Regions from separate parts of the Acidovorax sp. LjRoot66 genome, predicted to be linked through region 2. Evidence: predicted binding sites of a transcription regulator. Region 2 holds the regulator's gene; the other holds the start of a gene.
What was found. Region 2 encodes sigma-54, which starts transcription at its own class of promoters, with help from an activator protein. Its sites were predicted from a motif close to TGGCANGNAANCTGCTTT; they were not measured.
Positions count from the first base shown of each region.

Region 1: ACSQ3Y_RS30240 (TorF family putative porin) is a predicted target of sigma-54. The motif match lies at 2,131-2,148, and genes of this name have one in related genera.

Region 1 is NZ_CAXUQU020000001.1:6,456,521-6,460,837, forward strand. It holds gene ACSQ3Y_RS30230 (HAD-IIB family hydrolase) at 1-770, shown strand, start outside; gene ACSQ3Y_RS30235 (DUF1566 domain-containing protein) at 791-1,273, shown strand; gene ACSQ3Y_RS30240 (TorF family putative porin) at 1,279-1,986, opposite strand; gene ACSQ3Y_RS30245 (magnesium and cobalt transport protein CorA) at 2,171-3,148, shown strand; gene ACSQ3Y_RS30250 (tripartite tricarboxylate transporter substrate binding protein) at 3,198-4,166, opposite strand; gene ACSQ3Y_RS30255 (Lrp/AsnC family transcriptional regulator) at 4,277-4,317, opposite strand, start outside.
Region 2 is NZ_CAXUQU020000001.1:6,808,886-6,813,202, forward strand. It holds gene ACSQ3Y_RS31915 (glutaredoxin domain-containing protein) at 1-8, shown strand, start outside; gene ACSQ3Y_RS31920 (hypothetical protein) at 42-590, shown strand; gene ACSQ3Y_RS31925 (VOC family protein) at 620-979, shown strand; gene ACSQ3Y_RS31930 (RNA polymerase factor sigma-54) at 980-2,581, opposite strand; gene lptB (LPS export ABC transporter ATP-binding protein) at 2,645-3,427, opposite strand; gene lptA (lipopolysaccharide transport periplasmic protein LptA) at 3,424-4,077, opposite strand; gene ACSQ3Y_RS31945 (thiol:disulfide interchange protein DsbA/DsbL) at 4,188-4,317, opposite strand, start outside.

The DNA of each region.
Region 1 (4,317 bases), 350 kb from region 2:
CTTTGCTGGGTGTCTTCACCGACATTGACGACACGCTGACCACCGACGGCGCCATCACGCCCGATGCGCTTGAAGCGCTGCGCGCGTTGCGCGCCGCAGGCCTGCACGTCATCCCTATCACCGGGCGCCCCGTGGGGTGGAGCGAACCCTTTGCGCTGAGCTGGCCCGTCGATGCCATCGTGGCCGAAAACGGTGCCGTCGCCCTGCGCCGCGTGGACGGCCCTGCGGGCCAAACCCTGGCCAAGACCTACCAGCAGGACGGGCCCACCCGCAAGGCCAACTACGCACGCATGCAGGAGGTACTGGCACAGGTGGAGCGCGAGGTGCCGGGGGCCAACCGTGCCACCGACTCCCCGGGCCGCGAGACCGACATCGCCATCGACCACAGCGAGTTCACCCAGCTGCCACAGGGCGCCATCGACGCCGCCGTGCAGCGCATGCGCGCTGCCGGCATGAACGCGACGGTAAGCAGCATCCACATCAATGGCTGGTTTGGCGCACACAACAAGCTCGAAGGCGCCCGCTGGATCGTGCGCGAACTGTTCGGCCGCGACCTTGATGCCGAGATGGACCGCTGGGTCTACGTGGGCGATTCGACCAATGACCAGCTCATGTTCCAGCACTTTGCGCACAGCGTGGGCGTGGCCAATATCGCGCGCTTCGTGCCGCAGTTGGCCCACCTGCCGCGCTACGTGACGGAGGGCGAGCGTGGTGCCGGCTTTGCCGAGGTGGCGCAACGCATCCTCACGCGGATGGCGGCCACCGCCTGACGGGCCAGGCCGCTGCGCACATGTCCCGGCGCAACACCTTCGCTCTGGGTTGGCTCGCCATGGGAGTCGGCGCCTTGGGCGTCTACCTGCTCACGACGCAGTACACGCCGGCCCGCTTTTCCGTGCGCGCGGGTGGCCAGGAGGTGCACGACCGCAGCACGGGCCTGACCTGGCGCCGCTGCGCCGAGGGCATGCCATGGACCGGTGCAGGCTGCGCAGGCGAGCCCCTGGCCCTCACCCAGATCGAAGCGGCGGAACACGCCGCTCAACAGGCAGGCTGGCGCCTGCCCACGGTGCGTGAACTGCACACGCTGGTGGACGAGGCGCGCAGCCACCCCGCCATCGACACCGAGGCGTTTCCCGACACGCCCCCCACATGGTTCTGGAGCGCAAGCCAGGCCAACAGCCGCATCACCCACGCCTGGCTGGTGCACTTCGGCGAAGGCCGGGCCAACATGGCGCTTAAGCTGAACCACATGCCGGCACGCCTCGTGCGCCCCTGAAAGATTTACAGGGTTTTGCTCAGCGTGACGATCACGCGCGATTGGTTGACGGGACCGAAGTAGTCCTTTTTGTTGGCGCCGACCACGGCAGCGCCCAGCGACAGGCCCGAGCCGAAGTCATAGGCACCGCCGACGCTGTAGTCGATGTAGTTGGGGGCCACGATGTCACCGCCGAAGCGCGTGTAGCCCACAGCGGCCTTGAGCGTGATCTTGGGCGCCACTTCCTGGGCGAACGCCAGATTCAGGTAGCCGGTGTTGCGGCCCTTGAAGCCAGGACCGGCGTAGGCAAAGTAATCCTTGGACAGGGTGTGCGAGTACTTGGCCGTCACGGGGCCGAAGGTGGCGGCGCCATAGACTTCGGTGGTGTTGCCGTTGCTGTTGCCGGGGTAGATGTAGGTCAGGGCACCCACGTCCAGGTCGACGGAGCCGGCCTTGAACTTGTAGCCGCCGTAGATGTCGGACTCGATGGAGTTGCGGGGCAGCCAGTCGACGCTGGAGTTCCAGTTGCCGACGTAGAAACCGGATTCGCCGAAGGCGTAGTCGAAGCCGCCCTGGATCGCGGGCTTGATGGCCCGGGCCTTGGAGACATCCTGGTCCTGGCCACGGAACTTGTAGTTCGAGGTCAGGGTTACGCTGCCGGTGAGCTGGGCGCTGGCCAGCAGGGGAAACGCGGCCAGCAGGGCAACAGCGAAAAGGGTGCGGGGAAATTTCATGGAGTGCAATCAAACGCAGATGGACAGGGGCTTGAGCGTAGGCAGGCGCCCATAAAGACCGCATAAAGACTTCGGCACCTGGCGTAAAGCTTTTGCCAGAAATGCCGCCCAGCCACCCGCGCGTACGCACCGCCATGCGATGCAATGGCAAGATCGTTGCCATCCCCCTGCGCCCGGAGCCGACATGCTGATCAACTGCGTTGTCTATGAAAACGGAACCAAGCTTGCCGACATCCCCGTCAGCGAGATCGGCGAGCACATCGCCTTGCCCAATTGCTTCGTCTGGGTGGCCCTGCACGATGCCACCGAACAGGAGCTGGCCGAACTGCAGCAGGCCTTCCACCTGCACCCGCTGGCCATCGAGGATGCCCAGCACGGCCACCAACGGCCCAAGGTGGAGGAGTACGGCGACTCGCTCTTCGTGGTGCTGCACCTGCTGGAGATCGATGGCCTGAACGCCACGCCGGCCCGCATCGGCGAGCTCAATGTCTTCGTGGGCAGCAACTACGTGATCTCGGTGCGCAACCGCAGCGAGCAGGGCTTCACCGACGTGCGCCAGCGCTGCGAGCGCGAGCCCGAACTGCTGGCCACCGGGCCGGGCTTCGTGCTCTACGCGCTGATGGATGCGGTGGTGGACCGCTATTTCCCCGTCATCGACGCGCTCGAAGTCGAGCTGGAGACCATCGAGCAGCAGATCTTCTCGTCCCAGGGCGAGGCGCGCGGCAGTGTGCAGCGGCTGTATGCGCTCAAGCAGCGGCTGACGGTGCTCAAGCATGTGGTGGCACCGCTGCTGGAGAGCGCGGGCAGGCTGCACGGCGGGCGCGTACCGCAACTGTGCAACGCCTCGCAGGAGTATTTTCGCGACGTGGTGGACCACCTGGGCCGCATCAACGCCTCCATCGACTCCATCCGCGACTCCATCGGCACGGCCATTCACGTCAACCTGTCGATGGTGACCATCGAGGACGGCGAGGTCGTCAAGCGCCTGGCCGCCTGGGCCAGCCTGTTCGCGGTGTGCACGGCCTTCGCCGGCATCTGGGGCATGAACTTCGAGCACATGCCCGAGCTCAAGTGGCGCTATGGCTATGCGGCGGCCCTGGCCGCCATCGGCGCTGCGTGCGGTTTCCTGTACTACCGGTTCCGCAAGGCCGGCTGGCTCTGACCCTCTCTGCGCCAAAGGTGCAGAGAGGGTCAGAGCCACCGCCTTCGGGTCAGGACGGCTTGGCCAGCCCCAGCTTCTCGACCAGCGCTTTCTCGCGTGCGAAGGTGTCCTGCGCAAACTTCTGGTAGGCCGAGGTGCTCATGTACATGGGCACCATGTCGTAGCGGGCCAGGGCCGTGCGGTAGCTTTCCTGCTCCATGGCCTTCTTGAAGGCGTCGTGCAGGCGCTTGACCACGGCGTCGGGCGTGCCCTTGGGCGCGCCGATGCCGAACGGCGAGTTCTGCACCAGGTTGAGTCCAAGCTCCTTGAGCGTGGGCGCATCGGGGAACTTGGCCAGGCGCTCGGCCCCCCAGGTGTTGAGCACGCGCAGCTTGCCCGCCTCGACCTGCGGCGCAAAGCCCGTGGAGTCGGCCGCGGCCATGATCTGCCCGCCCAGAATGGACTGCATCAGGTCGGCGCTGCCCTTGTAGGGCACATGCAGCAGTTCCAGCCCCAGTTGCTGGGCAATGAGCTCCATGGTCAGGTGCGGGCTGGTCATGGTGCCGGTGGAGCCGTAGCTGAGCTTGCCGGGATTGGCCTTGGCCCAGGCCACGAAGTGCGTCCAGGTCTTGAGCTGCGAGTCGGCGGGCACCACCAGGCCGAAGGCGTAACCCGTCACGTTGAGCACGTAGGCGATGTCCTTGACCGGGTCCCAGTTGATCTTGGTGGTGTAGGGCAGGCGGAACACACCGAGCGGAATCTGCGCCACGGTGTAGCCATCGGGCGCCGCGCTTTGCAATTGCTGCGCGGGCAGCGTGCCACCGGCACCGGGCTTGTTTTCCACGATCACGGGCTGGCCCAGGATCTTGCCGGCGCTATCGGCCAAGGAGCGCATGGTGATGTCGGTGGGCCCGCCCGCAGGGAAGGCGATCACGAGCTTGATCGGCTTGTTCGGAAAGCTCTGGGCACGGGCCAGCAAAGAGGCGGGCGCGGCCACTGCGGCGGCACCCCACTGGATGATCTGGCGGCGGCGTTGCATGGTGGGATCCTTGAAAGACATAGATCCCTGCATTGGACTGCAGTCCCGCCTGCATGGGCATGCAGGAAACTCCCTAGCTCCTGTCGCCAATGAGGCACACCTTGTCTGGCTCAGGCCTTGTAGGTCGACAGCAGGATGCTGGTCTCGGTGT
Region 2 (4,317 bases):
GCAAGTAAGCCACCACCTCACTCACTCCGTTCCACCGCTCCATGCTCCGCACTGCCCTCACGCTGCTCACCTTCGCCCTGTGCCTGCCCGTTCTTGCCGAAGAACTGCGCGTTCCGCTGCCCGGGCGCGACGACCTCGTCATCGACCTGCCCGCCCAATGGCGCGCCCAGGTGCGCCGCCCCCATGCCGAGCTACCGCCCTCGGTCGCCATCAGCGGTCCCGATGCCACGGCCCTGCAGATGATCCTCACGCCCATCTGGCCCGCAGGCAGCTCCGCCAAGGCCCCCACGGCCGATGAGCTGCGGGCGCAGGTCCAGTCGGGCGCGACCCAGGCCAAGCCCAGGGCCGTCGAAGCCGAGCTGCCGCTCAAGGACCTGAGCGCCTCGGGCAAGACGGGCTACTACTTTTCGGCCACCGACCGCGCCCCCGAGCCGGGCGGCTACAAGCACCTGACCCAGGGCGTGCTGGGCATGAACGAACTGCGCGTGGCCTTCACCGTGCTGGCCAATGGCCAGTCGCAGGAGCCGACCGCACAGGCGCTGGAGCTGCTGCGCTCGCTGCGGCGCGCACCGGCCTCGAAGTCGCCTTGATGGCGGATGGCCCACCCACCATGCACCCCATGCTCGGCACCATCATGGTCTACGCGCGCGACATGCAGCGCAGCGCTGCGTTCTACGGCACGCATTTCGGCCTGCAGACCACGGGAGAGGTGGTGGAGGGCCTGATCGAACTCAAGGCCCCGGACGGCGGCGCCAGCATCCTCATCCACCAGGCGGCCAAGAGCGTGAAGCTCGGCCAGGCCGGGGTGAAGCTGTGCTTTCATGTGCACGACGTGGAGGCCTTCAAGGCCAATGCGCTGACGCAGGGCCTGGCATTCGGCAGCACGCACCAGGCCAATGGCTATGCGTTTGCCAATGTGAAGGACCCGGACGGCAACGCCGTCAGCATCTCCAGCCGGGCGTTCAGAACAGCGGCCTGATCAGAGCGCCTTGCGCAGGTTGGCTGGCGCGATCCGGAGCGCCTCGCGGTACTTGGCCACGGTGCGGCGCGCGCACTCGATGCCCTGCTCCTTGAGCATCTCGGCGATCTGGCTGTCCGACAGCGGCTTGGCGGGGCTTTCGGCCGCCACGAACTGCTTGATGAGGGCGCGCACGGCCGTGCTCGATGCGTTGCCGCCGGTCTCGGTGCCCAGGCCCGAGCCGAAGAAGTACTTGAGCTCGTAGGTGCCGATGGGCGTGGACATGTACTTGGCCGTGGTCACGCGGCTGATGGTGGACTCGTGCAAACCCAGCTCATCGGCGATGTCGCGCAGCACCAGCGGGCGCATGGCCAGCTCGCCATGGGTGAAGAAGCTCTTTTGCCGCTCGACGATGGCCCGCGAGACGCGCAGGATGGTGTCAAAGCGCTGCTGGATGTTCTTGATGAACCAGCGCGCCTCCTGCAACCGCTGCTGCATGGCCTGGTGGCCCTCGCCGCCCTTGTGGCCGCGCAGGGCACCGGCATAGATGTCGTGCACGCGCAGGCGCGGCATCACGTCGGGGTTCAGGGCCACGATGAAGTTGTGCTGGCCATCTCGGCCATTCGCCCGCCCGGCCTTGCGCACGATGACGTCGGGCACGATGATGTTGCGCTCCACGTCCACGAACTTGCGCCCGGGGCGAGGCTCCAGCCGCGCGATCAGGGCCATGGCGGCGCGCGTGCGCTCCTCGCCATCGCCACACAGCTGCGTGAGGCGGCGGATGTCGCGGCGCGCCAGCATCTCCAGCGGCTGCTGGCACACACGCAACGCGGTCTGCACGGTGTCGGGGTCGATTTCGCTGTCTTCATCGGCGGCCAGCGCGGTAAGCTGCAGCGTGAGGCATTCACCCAGGCCACGTGCACCCACGCCCACAGGCTCCAGGCTCTGCAGCAGGCGCAGGGCGACGGTGAAGCGGTGCACCAGCTCCTCGATCTGCTCCAGGTCGTCGGGGCCGGCCAGGCCCACGGCCAGCTCTTCCAGCGGGTCTTCGAGGTAGCCGTCGTCGTTGAGCGATTCGATCAAAAAGCGCAGGGCGGCCCGGTCCACCTCGGACAGGCGCAGCGACAGGGCCTGGCGGTGTAAAAACGCGGTGAGCGATTCGTGCGTACGCGCCAGTTCGGTGGCATCGGCCTCGTCGCCTTCGGAATCATTGCGGTTGCGGGCCGGCGCATCGCCGCCCCACTCGGCATCGTTGGGGGACACGTCCACGGTGCCATCGCCACTCCAGTCGGGCTCGTCGCCCGCACTGCTGCCCACTTCCGCATCGCCCTGCGGGCTGTCGGCCGAGGTCTCGGTCGACGTGCTGGTGCCCGGGGCGCTGGAATAGACCGCGTCGTCGGAACTGTAATCGTCTGGCTGCACCGGCGCATCGGCCGTTTCCACGCCGAACTCCTCGCGCGGCGCCTCGTCGGCATTGCGTTCGAGAAAGGGGTTTTCGTCGAGCATCTGCTCGACCTCCTGCCCCAGCTCCAGCGTGGACAGCTGCAGCAGCCGGATGGACTGCTGCAATTGCGGCGTGAGCGCCAGGTGCTGCGATACGCGCAGTGACAGGCCGGGCTTCATCGCACAGCCCCCCGGGGCTGCCGCAAAGGCAGGTGCATGGCGAACGGGTGGTCCATCGGTCTGCTACATGCGGAAGTGTTCACCCAGGTACACCCGGCGCACTTCGGCGTTGTCGACGATTTCGGAGGGGGTTCCCTGGGCCAGCACATGGCCATCGCTGATGATGAAGGCGTGGTCGCAGATGCCCAGCGTCTCGCGCACGTTGTGGTCGGTGATGAGCACGCCGATGCCGCGCGCCTTGAGGAAGCCGATGATGCGCTGGATCTCGATCACGGCGATGGGGTCGATGCCGGCAAAGGGCTCGTCCAGCAGGATGAAGCGCGGCTGCGTGGCCAGCGCGCGGGCGATCTCCACGCGGCGGCGCTCGCCGCCGGACAGGGCCAGCGCGGGCGAGGCGCGCAGGTGCTCCACGCGCAGTTCCGTGAGCAGCGCGGTCAGGCGCTCTTCGATGGCCTGGCGCGGCAGCGGCTGGCCGTCCTCGCCGCGCTGCAATTCGAGCACGGCGCGCACGTTCTCCTCGACCGTGAGCTTGCGGAAGATCGAGGCTTCCTGCGGCAGGTAGGACAGCCCCAGGCGCGAACGGCGGTGGATGGGCATGTGGGCCACCGAGTGGCCGTCGATGCGGATGTCGCCGGCATCGCTGCGCACCAGGCCCACGATCATGTAGAACGAGGTGGTCTTGCCCGCGCCGTTGGGGCCGAGCAGCCCGACGACCTCGCCCTTTTGCACGACCAGCGATACGTCCTTGACGACCTTGCGGCTGCCATAGGATTTTTCGAGGTGGTGCACCTCCAGCCGGCTGTCCGCCGGGGAATCGGCGGCGGTACTCACGTGCTGCCCACTCACTTGGCGCCGCCGCTCAGGGTGCTGCTGGGGCGCAAGGGGGTGCCCGATGCCGCTGCGGCAGGGGCGGCCGCGCTGGCGGGTGTTTCCTTGGGCGACAGGATGGCGCGCACGCGGCCACCGGGCGCCGGGGTGTCGCCCGCCGCATTGGTGCTGCCGCGCGGCTTGGCGTCCACGGTGAACACGTCGGTCAGGTTGTTGTAGACGATGACCTGCCCGGTGATCTCGTCGGTCAGCGTGGATTCGCGGTAGCGCCGCAGCTCGGCGCGGGTGATGAACTTCACGTTGTCGGCCCGGCCGTCGTACTCGATGACCTCGCTCTCGCCTTCGATGAACTCGTCGGGCGCGCCCGCCAGCGTGTCGCGCTTCTGGCGAAAGAAGGCGCGCTTGCCCGGCTCGGCCGTGACCACGCCGAACTGGTAGCCGTCCGCGTCCTGGCGCACGTCCAGGCGCGCGCCACGCAGCACGATGGTGCCCTTGGTCATGACCACGCGGCCGGTGAACACGCTGGTCTGCTTGAGCTCATCGTGGCGCAGTGCGTCGGCCTCGATGTTCATGGGCTTGTTGCGGTCGGCCTTTTCGGCGTGGGCCGCCGTCTGGACCATGGCCAGGGCCGAGAGGAGGAGTAGGGTCGGGAGGATGCGGTAGTTCATAGGGCACGAATCTTGCAGATCATTGTAGCCACCCGTGGCGACATGCCATGAAAAAAGCCCGCATCCGCGGGCTTTTGGTACACACAGGCGCCAGTCCTGCCAAGAAATGGTCAGCCTTTGCGGACCGCGCCCACCAGATGCTCTACCACCTGCAGCACGACAGGCATGCTGCCGGCCATGGTGCCATCGGTGTAGAAGCGGCCGGCCACACCCATCGAGGGCACGCCTTCCACACCGTAC